Regions from separate parts of the Paenarthrobacter sp. TYUT067 genome, predicted to be linked through region 1. Evidence: riboswitches for the same ligand, from Rfam matches in the RefSeq annotation. Region 1 holds a riboswitch; each other region holds the start of a gene.
What was found. Region 1 has a riboswitch for S-adenosylmethionine ahead of MOD31_RS10015 (DUF1737 domain-containing protein). Riboswitches for the same ligand answer to the same signal wherever they lie in the genome.

Region 1 (7,805 bases):
CAGCGAGAGGGAAAGCGCGACGTCGGCCAGCTCGGCTAGCTGCTGCAGCCGCAGCAATGCGAGGGTTCCAACACCCACCGAATACGCGTTGGCACTTACCAAGGCGAGGGCCTCCCCCGGGGCGAGGACAAGGGGTTGGAGACCGGCGTCGGCAAGCGCTTTGGCGCCGGGCACCAGTGCGCCGTCCGCGTTGAACGCTTCACCTTCTCCGATGGCAACGGCGGCGACGGCGGCAAGCTGGGTCAGGTCCGATGAACCCACCGAGCCCTCACGCGGGATGGCGGGAAAGACCCCGCGGTTGAGCATTTCGGCATAGAACTCGGCGGTTCCAGGGCGTACGCCGGAACCGCCTCTGCTGAAACCGATGAGCCGGGCCAGGATCACGGATCTGGATGCAGCGCGGTCCAGATATGAGCCAACCCCGCTGTTGTGATACCTGACCACCTGGATCTGGTACGAAAGGAGCGACTTCTCCTCCACAGCGGTATCCCGGCCGGAACCGAGCAAGGTATTCAGTCCGTAGACCCGTTCGCCGGAGGCGGCGGTATACTCCACGATTTCCCGCGAGCGGCCTAGCAAAGACAATGCATCTTGGTTGAGTTTCACATGGAACCTCGGGTCTGCCGCCGCCCGGGCCACGTCCGCAACTAGCACCGGAGACGATCCGATCACCAGGGTCTGCGGCTTCCCGGGCACCATCAGAAGTCCAGGAGGTTTTGCCGAAACCCGCCGTTGCCGTAACTCTTCCTCAACAGCCCGCGACGCCTCAGTTCCGGCGTCAGCTTGTCCAGCACGCTGTGCACTGTTACCGGGTCCACGAAGCCGGAGAACAGGAACCCATCGCCGCCGACGGCGGAGCCTGTTTCCTCCAGATAGTCAGCGATTTCGCCAACCGTGCCGATGATCGAGTCGCCTGCTCCGCCGCTGCGTGCCTGGAGGATCTGGCGAAGGGTGGAACCTGGAGGGGCAGCCTTGGCGAAGTGTTCCAATGTGCCTTGGTTGCTGTTGGTGCTCAGCTCGGGCAACGGAGCGTCGAGGTCGAACTGCTTGAAGTCGATGACGGAGAGGTAGGAGATCGAGTTGAGCTGGCTGTCGATGTCTCTCTGGGTGAGTTCACGCCGCTGCGCCCGCAGCTCCTGTGCCTCGGCTGTAGAACCAACAACGGTGGGCTTCAGGACGAAAAGTACCTTGACGTCATCGGGATTTCGGCCGGCCTTCGCAGCTTCCGCGCGGATGGAGTCACGGTAGGACTTCATCCCGTCAACCCCACGAGCGAGGGCAATGGCGACGTCGGCATGGCCGCCTGCGAATGCCTTGCCCCGGGGCGAGGCACCAGCCTGAACCAGCACAGGTTCCTCAGGCAGGGGCGCCGTGTTCAACGGGCCTCTGACCTTGAAAAAGTCTCCTTGGTGGTTGATGGGGTGCACTTTGTTATGGTCCGCGAACACCCCGGCTTCAACATCCTCAAGCACGGCCCCAGGTTCCCAACTCCGCCAAAGGCGCCTGACGACGTCCACGAACTCCTCCGCTTTCTCATAGCGGAGATCGTGTTCAATCTGCTGGTCCAGCCCATAGTTCTGTGCGGCGAGGTCGCTGCCGGAGGTGACGACGTTCCAGCCGAGCTGTCCTTCTGAAAAGTGTTGCAGCGTGGCCAGGAGCCTGGCGGCGGTGAAGGGCGGGTAGAAGGAAGCGCTGACCGTGGGCACGATTCCTAGGTGCTCCGTGGCGGAGAGAAGGTACGGGACCAAGGCAAGGGGATCGTGCTTAGGTGCAAACGAGGCGTGGGCCAAGGAAACCTCGGCCGTACCCCCATAGGTGTCCGGAACGGTGAGGGAATCTTCAATGATGAACAGGTCCAAGCCGGATCGCTCAAACGCACGGACGGCCTCCTGATAGAGGGCGGGCTTCTTCCAGTCGTAGCCCAGGCCATAGCCGGGAGTCCCCCAACCCTGGACACCGAAACCGTGGCCCACGAACCATCCAAAGTGCAGCATGGGCTTGAGTGTAGAACTGCTTTGTCCGTTCACCGCGACCTGATTTCATGCGAAGTTACAGGGGGTCGTACTGGGTCAATTATGCTCCCGGGACGTCACATTTGGGCCCCGCCCATGACGGTATGGATTTCCACATACGGCGTTCGCCTTGTTCCGCAAACACCATGCGTCCGGAATGATCGCTGTATGAGTTCAGCCACCCGCACTTCCGCCAAGGACCGCCTTTGGGGCGTCTGGGCACTCAAGGGGTACAAACGTGAATGGCTGCGGCACGACGCCGTGGCGGGTGCTGCGCTCTTTGCCCTGCTGGTGCCTGCGGGCATGGCCTACGCGCAGGCGGCCGGTTTGCCACCCGTCACAGGGCTCTACGCCACGGTGATTCCGTTGCTGGTTTACGCCGTGGTGGGGCCGTCCCGCATTCTCGTCTTGGGACCCGATTCATCCCTTGCCCCCATGATCGCCGCAGCTATTGTTCCGCTCGCAGCCGGCAGCAGTGAAAGATCGGTGGCACTCGCCGGGCTGTTGGCTGTGTTGATCGGGGTGATCATGCTCGCGGGCTCCGCCCTGAAACTCGGTGCCATCACCGGGCTGCTGTCCAAACCCATCAGGCTCGGATACCTGAACGGAATCGCCTTGCTGGTGGCGTTATCGCAGCTTCCGGCGTTCCTGGGGATAGAGGCCGACGGCGACATCTGGCAAAAGCTCGCGAAGGTCACCACCGGGTTGCTGGGCGGCGGGGTCAATGTCACCGCGCTGCTGCTAGGCGTCGGTTCCCTGGCCCTCATTTGGATCCCGCGGCTGCTGAAGTGGAAGGTACCTGGCGTCCTGCTGGCGGTGGTCGGCTCGTGCGTTGCAACGGCTGTTTGGGGCCTGAACGACGACGTCAAGGTCACCGGGGTTTTGCCGCAGGGGCTGCCGATGCCCGCGCTCGGCGGCATTGGCTGGGCTGACGCTCTGATGCTGCTTCCCGCTGCGGCCGGTATTGCCCTCATGGCTTTCGCAGACACTGGCGTCCTGTCCCAGACATTGGCAGCGAAGGAGGGAAAGAGAGTCTCGGGCAACCGGGAGATGGCGGCGTTGGGGGCAGCCAACGCAGCCACCGGCTTGCTGGGCGGGTTCCCTATATCCGGCAGTACCTCGCGGACGCCCGTGGCTGTGGACGCCGGCGCCAAATCCCAGATGACCGGGGTGGTTGGTGCGGTGCTGGTTCTGGCTTTCATGCTGCTGGCTCCCGGAGTGACCGGGTACCTGCCTTCGGCCACCCTGGCGGCCGTCGTCATCGCTGCGGCAATTGCCTTGGCCGACCCCGCCGGTGTTAGGCGGCTCTTCAGCCTGAGCCGAAGCGAATCCGTGGTCATGCTGGCTGCGTTCCTGGGCGTCCTCACCGTTGGGGTACTGCAGGGAATCGTGGTGGCCATTGCCTTGGCGCTTTTGGACTTTGTTCGGCGGGCCTGGGATCCGTACCGGACAGAACTCGGCGCCGAAGAAGGGCTCCCTGGCTATCACGATCTGGAGCGGCACCCCGAAGGCGAGCGCATCCCCGGACTCCTCATCCTCCGCTTTGATGCGCCCCTGTTCTTCGGTAATGGGCAGGTCCTGGCTGCCTTTGTCCGGGAGCAACTGGACGAAGCCCCGAAGGAGACCGCGGATCCGGTTACCCATGTCATCCTCGCCGCGGAGCCCATCACCGGGATCGACACTACGGCGCTGGATGACCTGGTCACATTGGACGAATGGCTGGCCCGCAAAGGCGTGGATTTAGTGTTCGCCGAACTGAAGGGGCCTGTCAAAGACAAACTACTCCGTCTGGGCACTGCAGCCCGTTTTACGCCCGAGCACTTCTTCCCCACTGTGGGCGCAGCCGTGCGCGCACTGAAAAACGCATAAGGGAAGCACCGCCGATTACGCAACATGACGGCCGGACACCAGCCCGCAAGTGCAGCCCGAGGCCCGCGGATGTTACGTTTTTCTTGAGTAATGAGTACCAGCGCGAAGCCCTGACTTGCTGGTCGGCAACCCTCTCTCCGGCGGGGTGCCTCAGGTGACTACTCGGCGTATCGACAACTCGAACTGCAAGCGTGACTGAGGAGCACCAGCTATGCCTGAACCCACTGAAGAAAAACTTTCCTATCGCCTGATTACTGGCCCGGACACCCGTGATTTCTGCGAGCGGATCCACAGCGCCCTCGCGGAGGGCTATGTGCTCCATGGCAGCCCGGCTGCCACGTTCAACGGCACCGACGTCATCGTTGCCCAAGCAGTGGTGCTGCCCGCCGCGATCGCCAATGCCGATGCCGCCGTTGCCAGTGCCGTTGACCAGCTTGAGAGCGACGACGACGAAGCATTCGAGGGACACGCATGAGCTACGCAGGTGACCTGACCCCGCAGGATGCGTGGGCCAAACTCGAAGAAGGTGCCATCCTGGTGGACGTCCGCACCGAGGGCGAGTGGGCCCACATCGGTATCCCCGACACCAAAGCCACGGAAAACGATCCCCTGTTCATCCAGTGGAACCTCGCCGGCGGCATCCCCAACTCCCGCTTCATCGAGGACTTGCGTCAGCAGGCACCCGAGGACCACGGCGTTGAGCTGGTGTTCCTATGCCGTTCCGGCCAGCGCTCCATCTCCGCAGCCATCGCCGCCACGCAAGCCGGTTTCACTGCCTACAACGTCTTGGAGGGCTTTGAAGGTGAACCGGACCGCTATGGTGAGCGCACCGTCAACGGTTGGAAGAACCGTGGCCTGCCGACGAATCTGGGGACTGAGTAAGTGACTTTTAATCCCGATGCCGCCGGGTGGAGCCCTGATACCCAGGCCGTCCGCGGTGGCCTTGACCGTACCAACTTCCAGGAAACGTCCGAGCCCGTTTTTCTGAACTCCGGTTTCGTCTACGAATCCGCTGCTGCCGCCGAGCGCGCCTTCACCGGTGAGGACGAACGTTTCGTTTACTCCCGCTACGGCAACCCTTCCGTTGCAACGTTCCAGGAGCGGCTGCGCCTGCTCGAAGGAACCGAAGCCTGCTTTGCGACTGCGTCAGGTATGTCCGCGGTCTTCACTGCCTTGGGTGCCCTGCTGGCTGCCGGTGACCGCGTGGTTGCCGCCCGTTCCCTGTTCGGTTCCTGCTTTGTGATCCTCAATGAGATCCTGCCACGGTGGGGCGTTCACACGGTCTTCGTCGACGGCCCGGACTTGGATCAATGGCGCGAAGCCCTTTCCGAACCAACTACCGCGGTCTTCTTCGAATCCCCGTCCAACCCCATGCAGGAGATCGTGGACATCGCGGCGGTGAGCGAACTGGCGCATGCTGCCGGGGCCACCGTGGTGGTGGACAACGTCTTTGCCACGCCCCTGCTACAACGCTGCGGTGAGCTGGGAGCCGACGTCATTGTTTACTCCGGCACCAAGCACATCGACGGCCAGGGACGCGTCCTTGGCGGCGCGATCCTGGGCACCAAAGAATTCATCGACGGCCCCGTCAAGCAACTCATGCGGCACACCGGCCCTTCACTATCCGCGTTCAACGCCTGGGTGCTGACCAAGGGCTTGGAGACCATCGGACTGCGTGTAAACCACAGCTCGGCATCCGCGTTGAAGATCGCAGAGTGGCTCGAGCAGCAACCCGCCATCAGCTGGGTCAAGTACCCGCTGTTAAAGTCTCACCCGCAGTACGAACTTGCGGCGAAGCAGATGAAGGCGGGCGGCACCGTCCTGACCTTTGAGCTATCTCCTTCGGCCGGACGATCAGCCAAAGAGGCTGCCTTCGCCTTGCTCGACGGTCTCTCCGTCATTGACATCTCCAACAACCTGGGCGACTCCAAATCCCTCATCACCCACCCTGCCACCACCACCCACCGGGCCATGGGACCGGAGGGGCGGGCGGCGATCGGGCTTTCGGATGGTGTTGTCCGCCTGTCCGTAGGGCTTGAAGATGTAAACGACCTCATCCTGGATCTGGAGAAGGCCCTCAAACAGGTCTAACCTTGCTGCCATGAGCGGGAACCATCCCTATCGCCGTGCCGGAGCGGTCATCGTTGCCGGCACGGTGGTGTGGTTCGTAGGAATCTCTCCAGTCTCACGCGTTTACATCACCCCCAACAACGCCGAGCGGCTGCGCATGCTCACAGCCGGACAGCGCGGCTGGATCGTGGGTCAGCACCTTACCGCCGTGGGAACAGTTGCAGTGCCGGTGGGATTCGCCGCCTTTGCCCGCGCTGTTCAGGACCAAGATGCCGTTCAAGGAAACGCATCGCATCGGAGGGCGAGGAAGTGGGCTTTCGGTGCAGCCGCCGCCTTACTCGCGGGCGCCCCGTTCTTCGTCTCAAGCCTCGCCCGGCGAGCATCCGACCTTGAAGGGTTCGCCTACCGCAGGGGATCCAACGCGCCGTTCCTGGCGTACTCCGGGCTGCATGTTGTGGCGTTGGCCGCGCTCGGCGGGAGCCTTCTTTCCTTACCCGCAAGCCGCTGGATTGGTATCACGGCTGCGGCCAGCGCACCCGTTTACGGTGCCATCCTGGCAGCCAAAAAGGACATCCCGCCGTTCTGCTTCTATCTGGTGGAGGGACTCGTCGGCGCCTACCTGATGACGTGGGAAGAACAGGACGCAAAGGCCTCCTGACCCGGGTCAGCATGGGAGGTCGTTCCTGATGCGCGCGGGGGCAGTACCCCGCATTCCGCGTCAGGAGGCCGAGTGGGGACAGGGCTGAGGCCGGCTCCCGGTCCGTTCCGCACCAGTTCCCGCCATCCGCACCAGAGGTATCTGGCGCAAACGGCGGAAACGGGAGCGCCAAAAACACTTACGGGTGCGGCCGGCACATACGGGTGCGGCCGGCGGAAAAGGGAGCGCCAAAAGCACTAACGGGTGCCGCCGGCTGTCCAAGCAGCGCCAGCGTCAGTCCTGGAAGTACTCGATTTTCGCGCCAATGGTGTTCAGTCGCTCTGCAAGGTCCTCATAGCCGCGCTCAATCACGTAGATGTTGCGAAGTTCGGAGGTGCCCCTGGCTGCCAACATGGCAAGGAGCAGGCAAGCGGCCGGGCGGAGGGCCGGCGGGCAGCCGATTTCCGCGGCACGCCATTTGGTGGGTCCGTTGACGTAGATTCGGTGCGGATCCAGCAACTGCACCTGTGCGCCCAATTTGTTGAGTTCCGTCAGGTAGATGGCTCGGTTCTCGTACACCCAGTCGTGGATCATGGTCTGGCCCTCGGCGTTGCCTGCGATCACTGCGAAGAACGGCAGGTTGTCGATATTCAGGCCGGGGAACGGCATGGGGTGGATCTTGTCCTGTGGGGCGTGAAGCTCCGACGGCTTGGTGGTGACGTCCACCAGCCTGGTGCGTCCGTTGCGTGCCATGTATTCCCCGGATACCTCGAGGTTCTGGCCCATCTGTTCCAGGGTGGCAAGCTCAATTTCCATGAACTCGATGGGCACCCTGCGGATGGTGACCTCTGAGTTGGTCACGATGCCTGCGGTGATCAGGCTCATGGCCTCAATCGGGTCTTCGGACGGGAAGTACTCAATGTCCACATCAATGGCGGAACGCCCGGTGATCTTCAGCGTTGTGGTCCCCACGCCATCAATTTCCACACCGAGGCCCTGCAAGTAGAAGCAAAGGTCCTGCACCATGTAGTTAGGGCTGGCGTTGCGGATGATGGTGGTGCCTTCACGGTGGGCGGCCGCCATGATGGCATTCTCCGTGACGGTGTCGCCGCGTTCGGTCAGGACGAAGGAGCGATCGAGGTCGTCGGCGGGAGGAGCGGTCACGGAGTAGAAACCGGACTTCGCCTCCACTTCGAGGCCGAACTGGCGAAGCGCCT
Region 2 (7,805 bases), on a different contig from region 1:
CATCGCCACGACGTCAAAAACCATGCCGGAATTCCCACAGATGTGGGCGGCCATGTTGCAGCAAACAGATGACAGCGACGATCTTGATGAGGCCAGTAACTGACCATGGGCCGTGACGCACGTTCCTGGGACGAATCCGACGTCCGGATCCGTCCCAGCAAAAAGGGATCCAGGCCCCGCACCAAGGACCGCCCCAGCCACGATGACGCCGTGATAGGCAGGATCATCACTGTGGACCGCGGGCGCTACCGGGCAATTGTTGGCGAAGATTCCGCCAACGAGCGGATCGTGATTGCAGCCCGCGCCCGTGAGCTGCGGCGAAATCCCGTTGTCCCAGGGGACTTCGTCGCGCTGGTAGGTGACGTCTCCGGGTCCCCCGACACTTTGGCGCGGCTTGTCCGGGTGGAAGAGCGGAAGACGCTTCTTCGCCGCAGCGCTGACGATACCGACCCCATAGAACGGGTAGTTGTAGCCAACGCCGATCAGCTTGTTGTGGTTGTTGCGGCGGCCAACCCGGAACCACGCACCGGGTTTATTGATCGTGCCCTGGTTGCGGCATACGACGCCGGCATCGAGCCGTTGCTGCTGATCACCAAGGCGGACGTCAAGGATCCGGCGGAGCTCCTTGCCAATTACCTGAGCTTGGACTTTCCCGTGATTATCAGCCGTACGGCTGACTCCGAGGCCGGCGGCATTGATGCCCGCTCGGATGATGGACTCTCAGCCCGGCTGGACAAGGACGCCGTATCCCAGCTCCGCTCACATCTAGGTGGCAAAGTCACCGTCATGCTGGGCCACTCGGGTGTCGGCAAATCCACCATGGTTAACGCACTGACGGGGGCGGAGCGCGCCACGGGCGGAGTCAATGCGGTGACGGGCCGTGGCCGGCACACCTCATCCTCGGCCTTGGCGCTGAAGCTGGACGACGCCCCGTCCGGCAGCTGGATTATCGATACGCCCGGCATCCGTTCCTTCGGCCTGGCGCATGTGGACCCGGACCGGATCCTCCATTCGTTCCCGGACCTTGAGCCCGGCACGGAAACCTGCGACCGCGGCTGCAAGCACAGTGCAACCGCCACCAATTGCGGGCTGGATGCATGGGTGAACGATGGCCACGCAGGACCATCAGGAGTAGCACGGTTGGCCTCCCTGCGCCGCCTGTTGGGTGCAGACCCAAGACTCGAGGCGAAAGAGACCAAGGAACTGGGCACCGTCAACTGATCGTTACCGGCTTCACGTCCCCAATGAGGCGAACGATTCAGGATAGTTTGGTGGCATGACCCATCCCGTTTCCACGTACAACGATGACCTGCGCCTGGCCCACGTCCTCGCTGATTCAGTCGATGCCCAGACCATGGATCGCTTCAAGGCACTGGACCTCAAGATCGAAACCAAGCCCGACCTCACGCCGGTCACTGACGCTGACAAGGCCGCTGAGGAAGCTATCCGCGGCCAGCTGTCCCGCTCGCGCCCACGTGATGCGGTCCTGGGCGAGGAGTTCGGCAGCAGCGGCCACGGCTCGCGCCGTTGGATCATCGACCCCATCGACGGAACCAAGAACTTCGTCCGGGGTGTTCCGGTGTGGGCAACGTTGATTGCCCTCGTGGACGACGGCGAACCTGTGGTGGGCGTTGTGAGCGCCCCGGCATTGGGGAAACGCTGGTGGGCCGCCAAGGACATGGGCGCCTACATGGGCCGGTCCCTCGCCTCGGCCACGCGCCTCAAAGTTTCCAACGTCTCCAGTTTGGCGGACGCCTCCATGTCCTACTCCAGCCTCTCGGGCTGGAAGGAACGCGGCAATCTTGACGAATTCCTGGACCTCACCGAAGATGTTTGGCGCACGCGCGCCTATGGTGACTTCTGGTCGTACTGTCTCGTGGCCGAGGGCGCAGTGGACATCGCCTGCGAGCCCGAGCTGAACCTTTATGACATGGCAGCACTCGTGCCCATCGTCACTGAGGCCGGTGGACGTTTCACCTCCCTGGAAGGCGAAGACGGTCCCTTCGGCGGCAATGCACTGGCCACCAACTCGATCCTTCACTCCGAGGTCCTCAAGCGGCTCAACCCCGGCTTGGACGATCTTCTCTAGTCCTCCTGCAAACCAGCAGGAACGGAATATTCGACGGCGGCAGCCCCCTTTTGGGGGTCTCCGCCGTTTTTTATTCGACAAAACGCGCATTATGGCTCCGACGTAACAAAGGGCTTAACAATCGGCAGCGGCTTTGGAAGGGCCCCCGGACGTGCTTTAGCCTTTTTACAGGTCACGAGTGCCAGCGCTAAACCCCGGTTTGCTGGCCGGCAACCCTCCATTCGCGGTGGGGTGCCCCGGGTGACGACCCGGCCGGTCCGGAACGGATGCGGCAAGCGCGGATTCCCTGTGGGGGGGTCCCTCTTGAGTGAGGTCCTATGAGCACTGTCACGTTCGACTCAAACATCATTCCGTCCTTCGCCGCAGAAACCACAGCAGAGACAGCCGCCGCTGCACGGCCGCTGGCAGCTGTTACCGGCGCCGAGTTGCAAGCGCCCCTGATTCAGGGCGGACACGTTCGCTACGCAAACCTCGACTACGGGGCATCGGCTCCGGCGTTGACCATCGTCTCGGCGTACCTCAACGAAGTCCTTCCCTACTATGCGAGTGTCCACCGCGGCGCGGGCTACGCCTCCCAGATCAGCACCTCGGTGTACGAAAATTCACGGAACATCGTCCGCGGATTCGTTGGCGGGCGGGCAGATGATTCTGTCATCTTCACCCGGAACACCACGGACTCCTTGAACCTGCTGGCCGGCTGCCTTCCGCTGATTGACGGCAAGCCCGCAGGTGAGGTCCTCTACCTGGATATCGAACACCACGCCAACCTGCTTCCGTGGCAGGGTGTCCCGCACCGCAGCGTCGTAGCGGCACCAACCTTGGCCGAGACCCTGGACAAACTCCGCGGGGAGCTGGCCCAAGGCGGTGTCAGCCTGCTTGCGGTGACCGGAGCCTCCAACGTCACCGGTGAGATCCTACCCATCGCAGAGCTTGCTTCCCTGGCCCACCAGTACGGTGCACGGATTGTGGTGGATGCCGCCCAACTCGCACCGCACCGTCGGATCAACATCACCGAGGCAGACGTGGACTACGTGGTCTTCTCCGGACACAAGCTCTACGCCCCCTTCGGCGCCGGCGTTGTGGTGGGCCGTCCCGACTGGCTCGACGCCGGCACTCCGCACCTGGCCGGTGGCGGCGCGGTCCGTGAAGCCCGATTGGACTCCGTTAGCTGGGCGGCAGGCCCTGCGCGGCACGAGGGCGGCTCGCCCAATGTTCTGGGTGCCGCAACCCTCGCCCGTGCCACCCAGGTGCTGGCCGGGTTGGACCAGGACGAGTGGCACGCCCATGAAACCGCCATCCGCTCCTACTTGGTGGAAGGCCTGGAAGCCATCGACGGCGTGACCGTGCACAAGATCTTTACAGACTCCTTGGACACCATCGGTGTGGTCAATTTCTCCGTCGAAGGATTCGACGCCGGATTGGTGGCCGCCTACCTGGCAGCAGAGCACGGAGTGGGCCTGCGGGATGGCCGCTTCTGCGCCCACCCGCTCCTCAAGCGCCTGGGGCTCCCCTCAGGCTCTCTGCGTGCCAGCTTCGGCGTCGGCTCCCGGTTGGAGGACGCTTCCAGGCTGCTCGCAGGCATCCAAGGGCTCAAGCGCGACGGATTGGGTTGGGACTACGTGGTGGACGAGGGCCGATGGGTTCCCGCCAATGACCACCGCACCTACCCCGAATGGGCGCCCAACACTCCGGGCACTGCGGGAGCAGCTCCCTGCACAGTCGACTAGAAAACACACAGTCGACTAGAAACACTGTGGACCAGGCACACTGTGGACCAGGCGTAACGGCCGCTGCGGTAAATTCGTAGGGTACCTACTGGCCATCCTGTGAAGGAGTTCTGCGTGTCCCTGCGTTCCCCGGGCGCCGCAAACAGTGCGGCCGGCATTCCCGGACCCGCTGGACCGCGAGGTCCCAAGCTCCACGCTGCCCGTCGGCGCGAACTCGGCCAGAGCTTCCAGGACGGCGGAGAACACTATGACCGTGTGCGTCCTGGCTACCCACGGGACTCCCTGGATTGGCTCGTTCCTCCCGGGGCAAGGTCGGCGGCCGACCTCGGCGCAGGCACAGGAAAATTCACGGCACTCCTTATCCAGCGCGGACTGGCGGTCACCGCCGTCGATCCTTCCACGGACATGCTGGAGCAACTGCGAAAAAGCTACCCCCTCGTCAACGCGCTGGAGGGAACGGCAGAGGCAACTGGACTGACGGACTCAGCATTCGACGTCGTCAGCGTTGCCCAAGCCTGGCACTGGTGTGAGCCCATGGCAGCGAGCACCGAGATCTCCCGGATCCTGCGTCCCCACGGAGTCCTGGGGCTGATCTGGAATCAGTTGGACACGTCCATTCCCTGGGTACACCGCCTTTCCCGCATCATGCATGCAGGCGATGTCCACAAGCCCGGCTTCCGGCCAGTCATTGGCCCGGAGTTTGGCGGTTTGGAAAGCCACCTGACCCAGTGGGAGGATGCCCTGACTCCTGAGGACATCATGGAACTCACCAAATCCCGCAGCTACTATCTCCGAGCCAACGACGCCACCCGGGCTAAGGTCATGCACAACCTGGAGTGGTACCTCCATGACCACCTCGGTCATGCCCCAGGTGAAACCATCGGGTTGCCCTACATGACGCAAACCTGGCGGGCGTTCAAGATTCAGGGTCCGGCGCCACGGTAGGCTTGGGGTGTGAAGACCAGTACGCCCTCCTCCTCGATTGAGGACTACGTCAAGGTCATCTACTCCTACACGGAGTGGCAGGACAAGCCGATTACGTCATCCCAGCTCGCCCTGCGCCTCGGGGTGGCAAATTCCTCAGTGTCGGAGATGGTGCGCAAACTCAAGGACCAGGGTTTGGTTGATCACCAGCCCTATAGCGCCATCAGACTGACCCCTGAAGGCATGCGGCTCGCCCTCTCCATGGTGCGCCGGCACCGGCTCATTGAGACGTACCTTGTTGAGGAACTCGGATACAGCTGGGACGAAGTCCACGACGAAGCCGAGATGTTGGAACATGCGGTGTCCGATACCTTCATCGAACGCATGTCCGCCAAGCTTGGCCATCCTGTCCGGGACCCGCACGGGGACCCGATACCTTCGGCCGATGGATCGGTTGAGCTGCCGCACGCCTACCGAATGATCGAGTTGGATCAGGGCCACTCGGGTCGCATCACACGAATCAGCGACGAAAATCCGGACCTCCTGCGCTACCTTGCCTCGGAGGAGATCTCCCTGGACGCACCGGTGGAAGTGGTGGGGCGTAAACCCTTTGGCGGAGCTTTGGTAGTGCGCATCGGCAGCGGCTCCCGTGGCCGGGAATTCGATCTCGCGGATGAAATCACGTCAGCTCTGTGGGTCCAGAGCTCCGAGACGCACGAAGGCTGCGTTCTTCCCGCCCGCTGAGTCCGTTCGCGCCTGATCCCGTTCGCGTCTGAGCCCGTGCGCGCCCGAGGTCAGTTGACCTGCCCGCCCGGCCCGCCGTCGTCGGACGCTGTACCAGGTTCGCTGACAGCGGCAGTTGCGGCGTCTTGCGCAGGGTTGCGGATTCCGACGGCGGAAACCACCGCCCCGAACAGGAACAGGCCCGCCGTCACCAGCAAAGCGTTATACAGGCCTTCCCGGGTAAAGGCCGGACCCACAATGACCCCGGCGAAAGCGATGGAGATCAGACCCGCAATACGCGCCACGGCGTTGTTCACCGCCGAACCAATCCCAGCCTCCTCAGACGGGACGGCGCCAAGGATTGCAGCCGTCAGCGGCGCCACCAAGGTAGCCAGCCCGAGACCAAAGACCACCTGGCCCGGCAGCACCTGCGTCCAGTAGTTGAGGGGGTCCTGAATAGTCAACGACATCAGGAAACCCCCACCACACAGAATCGGTCCGATCGTCATGAACCATCGTGGGCCGTACTTACCGGCAAGCCCACCAAAGTAGGACGCACCCAGCATCAGGATGACCGTCCCTGGTAGCAGCGCCAAGCCCGCCATAGTGGCTCCCATGCCACCCACCTGCTGCAGGTAAATGCCCAACACAAAGAAACCCAGGGAGATCGCGGCGTAAATGGCCAAGGTAGCGAGGTTACCCCAGGCAAAGTTGCCGATAGTGAAGAGCCTCAGCGGCAACATGGGCTGAGCAGTCCGGGCCTCGTGGAGGAGAAACAGAACCATTGCCGCAATTCCCACCATAAGCGGAATCCACACTTGCGGGCTCCCCCACCCCATCCTCCCCTGTTCGATGAACGCATACACCGGCCCACCCAAGCCGACCATGGCCAGGAATGCTCCCAAGTAGTCGATGCTCTTGCTCTTGTCCCTTGCGGCGTCGGAGGCGCGCAAACCCGCAAGCAAAGGCCAGATGGCAACGGCCGGGATGACATTGATGAAGAAGATGACCCGCCAAGACAAAAGGTCCACGGCCATTCCGCCGATCAGCGGACCCACAATGGCCGCGGCACTGGTCCACCCGGACCACTGCCCAATGGCCTTCGACTGCGCCGGGCCGGAGAACGACGAGATGATCATGGCAAGCGAACTCGGAACCAGGAGCGCGCCGGCGATCCCCTGCAACGCACGGGACACCACCAGCACTTCACCGGTCCATGCCAGACCACACATCACAGAGGTGACCGCGAAACCAGCGAGGCCCCATTCGAGAATCCTTGCCCTGCCGAAATGGTCGGACAGTGAGCCGGCAACCAGGATCAACGCCCCCAGGGTGAGCAGGTAAGCGTCCACCACCCATTGCTGGATGACCAGCCCACCACCCAGTTCACGCCCGATGGCCGGGAGTGCGAGATTCACCACAAATCCATCAAGGATGGCGATGAACGAAGCCACAATTGCCACCACAAGTACGCGCTTTTGGAGCGGAGTTCTCGGCAGGAGGGCCGCTGCGTCAGTCATGTGCACAGCCTACGCCGGGGAAGTCCCGTATCGTTGAATGGTGATTAGCAGACGTGATGCCGCCTTGGCCCTTGATATTTCGATGGAAATGGCCCAACGCCACGGTATTCCGTCCCGCCTCTCGGAGGCCGACCTCAGGGACATGCAGGACAACCCCCCAGCGTGGTTGGTACAGTCCCGAGCCAACCGAACCGGCAAGCGACCCGTGTGGGTCCATCTGACCTGCGCTGTGTGCGGCTACACCGAGGCCGTTCGCCCCAAGAAATGGTGGCCCGATTTCTCCTTCGTCTTCTGTGGCACCCACCGGAACAGCGAACTGCCCGAACTCTTCCTCGGTGACGTACGCAGCGAATATGAAGGCGTCGGAAGCCGATTCGTCGGTGTAGTGGACGTCCGCAAGGACCAAGGCTAAACAGGGAGCCTAGCCGGGAACTCCTAGGCCGGCTGACTCATTTCGGATGGCACGGCAGTGAGCTGGAGGGCCTTGCCATCGCGGAGCACCGTCAACGGGAAAGTTTCGCCGATAGCCTCGGCAAACAGCAATTTCTGCAGGCTTTCAGCGCTGGAAACCGCTCGGTCCTGCGCGCGCAACACCACATCCCCTGCTTGGAGTCCGGACAACTCCGCGGGCGAGCCCGGAATGACCTCCACCACCCGCAGACCCTCCTTCTGGCCGGTCCTAACCACCGCACTCGCATCGAGGGGTATCGGCGTGCTGACCAGGCCCAGGTATGCGCGGCGAACGCGGCCGTCCCTCAGCAGCGACGCGATGATCCGTTGCGTCGTGGTGTTGATTGGTACTGCCAGCCCGAGCCCGAGGCC
Region 3 (7,805 bases), on a different contig from region 1:
AAATACATCAAGGCCGGCCGTGAAGCCCTTGTGCTGGAGTCTGCACGTATGCTGACGCTGTTCGCTAAAGCGAATTAGCGCCGAACCCGCGAAAGGCTTGTCATGACCCGCACCGATCGGCTGACTGCCATACTCGACCTCCTGGCCGAGTCCGGCCACGTGGAAGTCGAGGACATCGTGACCCGCCTGGGCGTGTCACCTGCCACGGCCCGTAGGGATCTTGACAGCCTGGCCAAGCAGCGGCTGCTGAGCCGCACCCGCGGCGGTGCAACCACCGGGTCCGTCGCCTACGACCTTCCCGGCCGGTACAACCGGGACGACCACGCCGAGGCCAAGCAGGAGATTGCTTTGGCCGCTTCAGCGTTGATCCGTCCCGGTGCAGTCATTGGCCTCAGCGGCGGTACCACCAACACGGCATTGGCTCAGGTGCTCTCCACACGGGAAGACCTCAACGCGCCATCCCACACACCCACCCTTACCGTGGTCACCAATGCGATCAACATCGCCTCACAGTTGGCTGTCCGGCCGAACATCAAAATCATGGTCACCGGTGGGATCCTCAATCCGCGCTCCTATGAACTGGTGGGTCCGTACACGGACGTCATCATGCAAAAAGTTGCCCTGGATATTGCGTTCATTGGCGTCAACGGCGTGGACCCGGATCTTGGCCCCACCATTACGGACGAAGGCGAAGCCATGGTCAACACCGTGATGGCACGCCGGGCAACAGAGTCCTATGTGGTGGCCGATTCCTCAAAAGTGGGCCGCCGTTCCTTCGCCGCCATGGCCGGCTACGATTTCAGGCACCTCATCACGGACTCCGGCATCAGCGCCGAAAACAAAGCGGCGTTTGAAGTCAAGGGAACGGAAGTCATCGTCGCGCCAGCCAGCTGATATTTGGCCGCAAGGAGAAGCTAGAAGCGCATCCTTGGTGCGTGCAGGACCGAGTCGTCTACCTCCCTGGGCACCCACTGGCTGAACGGTATATCCAGGCTGTACTGGTCGTCGTCGTTCTTTATCAAGGTGCGTAGCTCGGCGTTGTCCGGGTTGTTGAGCGATTCGAAGTATTCCACGGTCCAGTGGAACCATCGCATGCAGAACAGGCGCATGGTCAGCCCGTGAGTCACCAGGAGGGTGTTGGGGGCGTACGTAGGCTTCTGCCAGTGCCGGTACAGCGTCTCCATGAAGGATGACACCCGGTCGTACACATCCGAGCCGGACTCGCCCTCGCGGAACCGGTAGAAGAAGTGGCCGTAGAGGTTGCGCAGTTCCTTTTGGTCCTCGATCTCCCCGGCGATTTGAAAGTTTGCCCAATCCTGCTCGCGAAGCCTGGGTTCCTCTATGACCCTCTCCACCAGGGAGCCGAGGTTCATGGCTTCAAGGGTCTGATAGGCACGCAGGTAGGGGGAGACGTAGACGCAGACCTGCTCACCATCGAGCTTTCGGCGCAGGTGTTCCCCGGCGATCCTCGCCTGCTCCACGCCTAAGTCCGTCAGCGGGATGCGGTAGTCCGGCACACGGTTGTAGATGGAGGTGTCGGCATTAGCGGCAGACTGTCCATGCCGGATCATGAAGATTCTCTCAGGGGCGCCCATCTCACCAAGCATAGGGTGGCTGCCGTGCCAGGTCCGGCAAGATGCGCTGTTCCCGGCAAAGTAGCAGGGAGTAAGGGCAAGATAGGAACATGTTCCTTGCTTCCCGTCGACGGCTGCGAGCCGAAGTACTTATAGTGCTGGGTTTGTCCCTGGGTCAGTCGGCCGTTTACTCCGTAGTGCAGCTGCTGGACAAAATGACCCGGGCACCGTTGGCAGATGCCACATCAACGCTGAACCGCTCCCAGAGCACGCGCGAGTACTTTGACCTCACGTACCAACTCCTGGACATCGTGTTCGCTCTGGTGCCGGTGGCCTTGGTGTTCTACTTCCTGTCCACCCACGCACCCGGACACAAGGACGGCGGCGGTGGCTCAGCCTTCGCACGGCTCGGCTTCAACTTTGCCCGTCCCGGCAAGGACCTTCTTCAGGGTCTTGGCCTGGCGGCTGTGATTGGGATCCCCTCGCTTGGCCTGTACGCCGCCGGCCGCGCCCTGGGCATCACCACGGCGATTGTGCCCAGCGGCCTGGACGCCTATTGGTGGACGGTGCCAGTGCTGATCCTCTCGGCCATGCGCCACGCGATCGTGGAAGAAGTGATCGTGGTGGGCTACCTCATGGATCGTTTTGGCAAGTTCGGCTGGAGCATGCCGGTAGCCATTGTGGTCAGTGCCCTCCTGCGGGGAAGCTACCACCTGTACCAGGGTTTTGGGCCGTTCATCGGCAACGTGGTCATGGGGTTGGTGTTCGCGTGGATCTATACCAAGACCAAGCGGGTCATGCCCTTGGTGATTGCCCACGCATTGCTGGACATCGTAGCGTTCGTAGGTTTCAGCCTGTTCGGCAAGGCTATAGGCCTCGGTTAGAGCGCACGTTAAAGGTATTCGGCCGCCATCGCTGGGTGACGTCATTGGCACCCGCTGATGGCGGCCGAAGTTTGGAGGGAACTGCTTTAGATGGTGACGGCTCCAGTAGCGGTTTCGAAAGTGACAGCCAGGATGCCGGGGGTGCCGTGCGGTGCCATCCACTGGACTGCGACATCCTCAAGCGGCTTTTCCACCGGCTCACCCAACCACTCGGTGACGCGTTCAGCCGAGCCCGCAATGGTGAGGCTGGACATCTTGACGTCGCTCTCGTAAATCCTGGACGGGTGAAGTGAGGGGTCGCCCTCCCACTTGAGCAGGTACGGCACCTGGGGATCGGCGATCAAGCCGAGGATACCAATCTGCTGCCACACCAATTCGCGGCCGTCAGGGAACTTGCGGTTGCCCGGAACGGCGGAGCGGCCAAGGCGGTCCTCGAACGGGGCGAGGTCATCAACGGCGACGCACCAGCCCATCCAACCTCCACCGGCAGCCGACCGTGCACGGACGGCTTGGCCAAAGGGTGCTTTGTCGGAAGCAGGGTGGTCCAGGACCTCCACAACTTCCAGGTATTTGTTATCCGCGAGGGGAATGATCATGTTCCGGGTACCGAAGCGCGGGTGCACTCCGCCCCGGACAGCGTCCACTCCCAATGCCGCGGAAATTCGTTCGGTAGTGGCCAAAAGGCCATCTCGTTCACAGGCGTAAGAGACGTGATCCATGCGCATGGCTTCATCTTGGCACTTTGTGATCAGTGTCTCAGCTAAGTCAAGCCTAACTAAGGTGGGATCTGTGTAACTTTCGCTATGGGCGTCATGCGAGGACGCGAAGAGACCGAAAGATTCCATCGGCGTCATAAAGCTGTTCTGACTTCCGGACAGTTCCTAGACTGGCCCCAGTTCAGCTGCACCACACTGCTGCCAAACCCATGCGTCACGAACAGGAGAACTCCATGTCCCAAGGATGGTCTTTCGAAACCCGCCAAATCCACGCAGGCCAGGAGCCGGACTCAGCCACCGGAGCGCGCTCGCTTCCCATCTACCAGACCACGTCCTTCGTGTTCCCCAGTGCCGAGAGCGCTGCCAACCGCTTCGCCCTGGCGGAGCTCGCACCCATCTACACCCGGATCGGCAACCCGACGCAGGATGCCGTGGAGCAGCGGATCGCGAGCCTGGAAGGTGGCCTGGGAGCACTCCTGCTTAGCTCAGGACAAGCCGCGGAGACGTTCGCCATCCTGAACATTGCTGAGGCCGGCGACCACATCGTGGCGAGCCCCAGCCTGTACGGCGGCACCTACAACTTGCTTGCACACACTCTGAAGAAATTCGGCATCTCCGTCACCTTCGTGGAGGACCCGGACAAGCTGGATCAGTGGCGTGACGCCGTCCAGCCGAACACCAAGCTGTTCTTCGGCGAGGTTGTCTCCAACCCGCGGCAGGACGTGCTGGACATCGAGGGCATCGCACGCGTCGCCCACGAGGCCGGCGTGCCCCTGATCGTGGACAACACCCTGTCAACGCCGTACCTCATTCGTCCCATCGAGTGGGGCGCTGACATTGTGGTCCACTCGGCAACCAAGTATCTGGGCGGTCACGGTTCCGCAATTGCCGGCGTGATTGTGGACTCCGGCAACTTCGACTTCGGCAAGGACCCGGAACGCTTCCCCGGCTTCAACACCCCGGACCCCAGCTACAACGGGCTGGTTTACGCCAGGGACCTCGGCAAGGACGGTGCGTTGGGTGCCAACCTCTCCTACATCCTCAAGGCCCGCGTCCAGTTGCTTCGTGATCTCGGCTCGGCCGTGTCTCCGTTCAACGCCTTCCTCATTGCCCAGGGGTTGGAGACCTTGAGCCTGCGCGTGGAGCGTCACGTAGCGAACGCCACCAAGGTAGCTGAGTGGCTTGAAAGCCACGACGACGTCGAATCGGTCGCCTACGCGGGCCTGCCATCCAGCCCGTGGTATGACCGTGGCCGGAAGTACGGACCCAAGGGCACGGGGGCAATCGTTGCCTTCAACATCAAGGGTGGCGTGGAAGCGGGCAAGCGTTTTGTGGATGGTCTGGAACTGCACTCGCACGTTGCCAACATAGGTGACGTCCGCTCGCTGGTCATCCACCCGGCGTCGACGACGCACAGTCAGCTGACCGCGGAGCAGCAACTTGTTGCCGGCGTCAACCCGGGCCTGGTGCGCTTGTCCGTCGGTATCGAGCACGTAGATGACATCATCGCGGACCTCGAAGCCGGATTCCGGGCTGCCAAGGGCGCCTGACGCCCACGGCCCAACGCACCAGACCGACTGCCGCCCGCGCCGACGAAAATTCGCCGGGCGGCAGTGGCGGGTGCTCGTAGGCGAACGAAATGACCTTTGACCGTCACACTGTTGTCACATTCTTCGCCAGAACCCCCCTGTGTTTCCTAGACTCTTCGTATTAGGTCATGAGTGCCAGCACACAGCCCCGGCTTGCTGGCCGGCAACCCTCCTCCGCGGTGGGGTGCCCCGGGTGAAGACCTGGCCTGTTCGCACGCAAGGCGACGGGCAAGCGCGAGGTTAAGGTGTCAAAGGAATGACCATTACTGCTACAGCCCTTCCAAAATCCGGAGAAGAAGACGGAACCGTCAAGTACGCCGGCATCGGCCCACTGGAACTTGAAGCCGGCGGATTCCTCCCCGACGTCGTACTCGCCTATGAGACCTGGGGGCAGCTGAACGCGGATGCCTCCAACGCGGTGCTCATCCAGCACGCACTCACCGGCAGTACGCACGTAGCCCGCGGAGCCACGGACGAGGAAGGATGGTGGGAGCAACTCGTTGGTCCGGGTGCCACCATCGACACCAACAAGTTCTTTGTCATCTCCATCAACATCGTGGGCGGCTGTTACGGCAGCACCGGTCCATCATCCGAAGCCCCGGACGGACGCCCGTGGGGCTCGCGATTCCCGCTGGTCACCCTGCGCGACAGCACAGAGGCAGAGTCGCGCCTCGCCGATACCCTGGGAATCGACGCCTGGCACGCCGTATTGGGCGGATCCATGGGCGGCGCACGCGCCCTTGAGTGGGCTGTGACATACCCCCATCGGGTCAAACGCTGCGCAGTCATCGCCGTAGGCGCCTACAGCACGGCCGAGCAGATTGCTTTTGCCCAGGCACAAACCCTGGCCATCAGGCAGGACCCGAATTTCAACAACGGCGACTACTACGGTGGCCCCGCGCCTGAGCACGGTTTGGCTTTGGCCCGGCGCATCGCCCACATCACCTACCGCTCGGCACTGGAGCTGGACGTCCGCTTTGGCCGGCAAGCCCAGCACCAGGAGACTCCGCTCGCCGCCGCAGCATTGGGCGAGCGGGGCCGGTATCAGGTGGAAAGCTACCTGGACCACCAAGGAACCAAACTGGTCCGCCGCTTTGACGCCAACAGCTACATCGCCATCACCGAGGCACTGATGTCCCACGACGTCACCAGGGGGCGCGGATCGTTGGAAGCGGCGCTTTCGGGTGCCACGGCGGAGTTCTTCGTGGCGGCTGTGGACAGTGACAGGCTCTACTTCCCGGCCCAGTCCCGGGAACTGGCCGCTGCGCTGCCTGGCGAGGTGCCGGTCCACGTCATTGAAGCGCCGATCGGCCATGATGGCTTCCTCACCGAAATCGGCCAGCTCTCAGCCCAGCTCCGCGAAGCGTTTTTCGCCTAAACGCTGGTGTGCTGACCCTGCTTAAACGGCAAGGAACGTCCGATGCCAGGCAGTTCAGCCATTCATGATCTCGCCGCGCTGCCGCATGTAATCCTCCATGGCGATCTCGCCGTTGCTGAATTTTGTATCCAGCTCGGCCAGCTTGCGAGCCCGGTATCCTTGCGGCTCGGACCCGCTCGTCGAGGCGAACGGGGTGGGGGATGACGGGTTCGACGGCGGCACGGACTGCGGCGCGTCATCCACAGGGCGGATGACGGTGGGCTCGGACGGGTAGCCCGGGTAGCCCGGTGAAGGGTACCTTTGCGCCGGGTAGCCCTGTCCCGGGTAATCCTGCTGCTGGTAATTCTGCGGCGGATACCCCGGTCCCGGCAGGTTCTGCGGCGGGTACCCCGGGCCGCGGAAGGTGTCGTTCTGGATCCGGCGCGCCCGGGAGCGGTTGTACATGCGGATTCCGAGGGGAATCAGCCACGAGCAGACGATGATCCAGAAGATCAGATTGTTCACAGTGCAGGCCTCCTAGGTCTTAACCCAGCTTAGTCCTGCCACCTGGACGCGGCCCGTCTCCCGGAACAAGCCTCGGCTATTTCACACCAGCTTGGTCTCCATGCCCAGGAACAGGCCGTAACGATCCGCCTCGGCCTGCAAGGCGTCCTGCTCTGCTGCAGTTGCCGGCCGGTTCATGCGGACATCGAGTTCGCAGGCCCCGCCGGAGAAACCGTGGCGCCACCACCCAGCCAGCCTGCCGTCCACCAGGACCACGTGCATGGGTCCGTTGTCCTCGGGGAAGTATGGCGCCGTTCCACCAAGGAAGTGCCGGGACTGTGAGTAGCCCATCACGTATTCGTCGTAGCACTGGATGAGGTCCAGGCGGGGGAGCCCGGCGTCCTTAATCGCTGAAGGATGGTGGCCGTTGGTGAGAGCCCTCGCTTCTTCGGATGCCAGATAAAACTCCAGGCCATCAAAGTGAACAGTGCCCAGGCTCCCGGGGGAGATCTCCTCAGCCACGTCGATTCCCCGCTTCACGTCTTTCATGGTCAACCCGGACCACACCGCACAGTCTTTGACTGTTGCGGGGCCCCGGCTGCTGAAGTATCGCAGCGCCAATTGCCCAAGTGCCTGTTCACGATCCTCCCCGGCCAACGGTGAGGTTAGGAACCCGGGAACGCGTTCCTCGAACAAGGCATACGTTTGTTTCAGGGCGCCGCCGGCGGAACGGACGGGGGAGCCGCTGACCAGGACACGGCTGATTTCTGCGTGCATGAGGTGATAGATGAAGCCCAGGCCCTTGCTGGGGAAGCCGGCTTGTCCCAGGACTGCGGCCAGTTCCTCCCGCGTTTTGTGGGCCCCGTCCGCCACGGCCGCGGCCAGGATCCGGCCGCTTGCGGTAGCAGCGTCCTCATCGATTCCCGTCTGGCGGTACATGCCTTTGTTGCCTTGGTGGAGGCGGTCTGCGGACAATCCCATCAACCAGCCGAGGTCGTCCCGGTGCACGAAGTGCCAGGTGGGGCGGAGGATGTGTGTCCGCAGGATGGTTCCGTCCGCTACGGCCTGCTCCACGTCCGCGGCCGTGACCACCGGTGGCGAGCCGGCGGAGCTTCTCTGCGCGAGGGTCCACCTCGCATAAGCGAACTCCTGTGACTGGACGGCCAGGAGGTTACGGACCA

Region 2: it holds a riboswitch for S-adenosylmethionine, as region 1 does, so the genes downstream of both, MOD31_RS01955 (aminotransferase class V-fold PLP-dependent enzyme) here and MOD31_RS10015 (DUF1737 domain-containing protein) in region 1, are expected to answer to the same signal.
Region 3: it holds a riboswitch for S-adenosylmethionine, as region 1 does, so the genes downstream of both, MOD31_RS14520 (homoserine O-acetyltransferase) here and MOD31_RS10015 (DUF1737 domain-containing protein) in region 1, are expected to answer to the same signal.

What each region holds. Positions count from the first base shown of each region.
Region 1 covers NZ_JAMOIT010000009.1:74,441-82,245, forward strand. The annotation lists gene MOD31_RS10000 (aromatic amino acid ammonia-lyase) at 1-699, opposite strand, end outside; gene MOD31_RS10005 (NtaA/DmoA family FMN-dependent monooxygenase) at 699-2,027, opposite strand; gene MOD31_RS10010 (SulP family inorganic anion transporter) at 2,181-3,881, shown strand; SAM riboswitch class IV at 3,968-4,079, shown strand; gene MOD31_RS10015 (DUF1737 domain-containing protein) at 4,093-4,356, shown strand; gene MOD31_RS10020 (rhodanese-like domain-containing protein) at 4,353-4,763, shown strand; gene MOD31_RS10025 (O-succinylhomoserine sulfhydrylase) at 4,764-5,972, shown strand; gene MOD31_RS10030 (hypothetical protein) at 5,983-6,609, shown strand; gene MOD31_RS10035 (UDP-N-acetylglucosamine 1-carboxyvinyltransferase) at 6,883-7,805, opposite strand, start outside.
Region 2 covers NZ_JAMOIT010000002.1:100,249-108,053, reverse strand. The annotation lists gene aroA (3-phosphoshikimate 1-carboxyvinyltransferase) at 1-103, shown strand, start outside; gene MOD31_RS01965 (ribosome small subunit-dependent GTPase A) at 106-1,221, shown strand; gene hisN (histidinol-phosphatase) at 1,277-2,089, shown strand; SAM riboswitch class IV at 2,260-2,373, shown strand; gene MOD31_RS01955 (aminotransferase class V-fold PLP-dependent enzyme) at 2,407-3,816, shown strand; gene MOD31_RS01950 (class I SAM-dependent methyltransferase) at 3,937-4,761, shown strand; gene MOD31_RS01945 (metal-dependent transcriptional regulator) at 4,771-5,484, shown strand; gene MOD31_RS01940 (MFS transporter) at 5,535-6,989, opposite strand; gene MOD31_RS01935 (hypothetical protein) at 7,066-7,395, shown strand; gene MOD31_RS01930 (S1C family serine protease) at 7,419-7,805, opposite strand, start outside.
Region 3 covers NZ_JAMOIT010000015.1:47,971-55,775, reverse strand. The annotation lists gene MOD31_RS14550 (class II fructose-bisphosphate aldolase) at 1-78, shown strand, start outside; gene MOD31_RS14545 (DeoR/GlpR family DNA-binding transcription regulator) at 103-894, shown strand; gene MOD31_RS14540 (histidine phosphatase family protein) at 915-1,595, opposite strand; gene MOD31_RS14535 (CPBP family intramembrane glutamic endopeptidase) at 1,685-2,458, shown strand; gene MOD31_RS14530 (VOC family protein) at 2,545-3,183, opposite strand; gene MOD31_RS14525 (bifunctional o-acetylhomoserine/o-acetylserine sulfhydrylase) at 3,384-4,724, shown strand; SAM riboswitch class IV at 4,888-5,004, shown strand; gene MOD31_RS14520 (homoserine O-acetyltransferase) at 5,020-6,141, shown strand; gene MOD31_RS14515 (hypothetical protein) at 6,196-6,645, opposite strand; gene MOD31_RS14510 (winged helix DNA-binding domain-containing protein) at 6,727-7,805, opposite strand, start outside.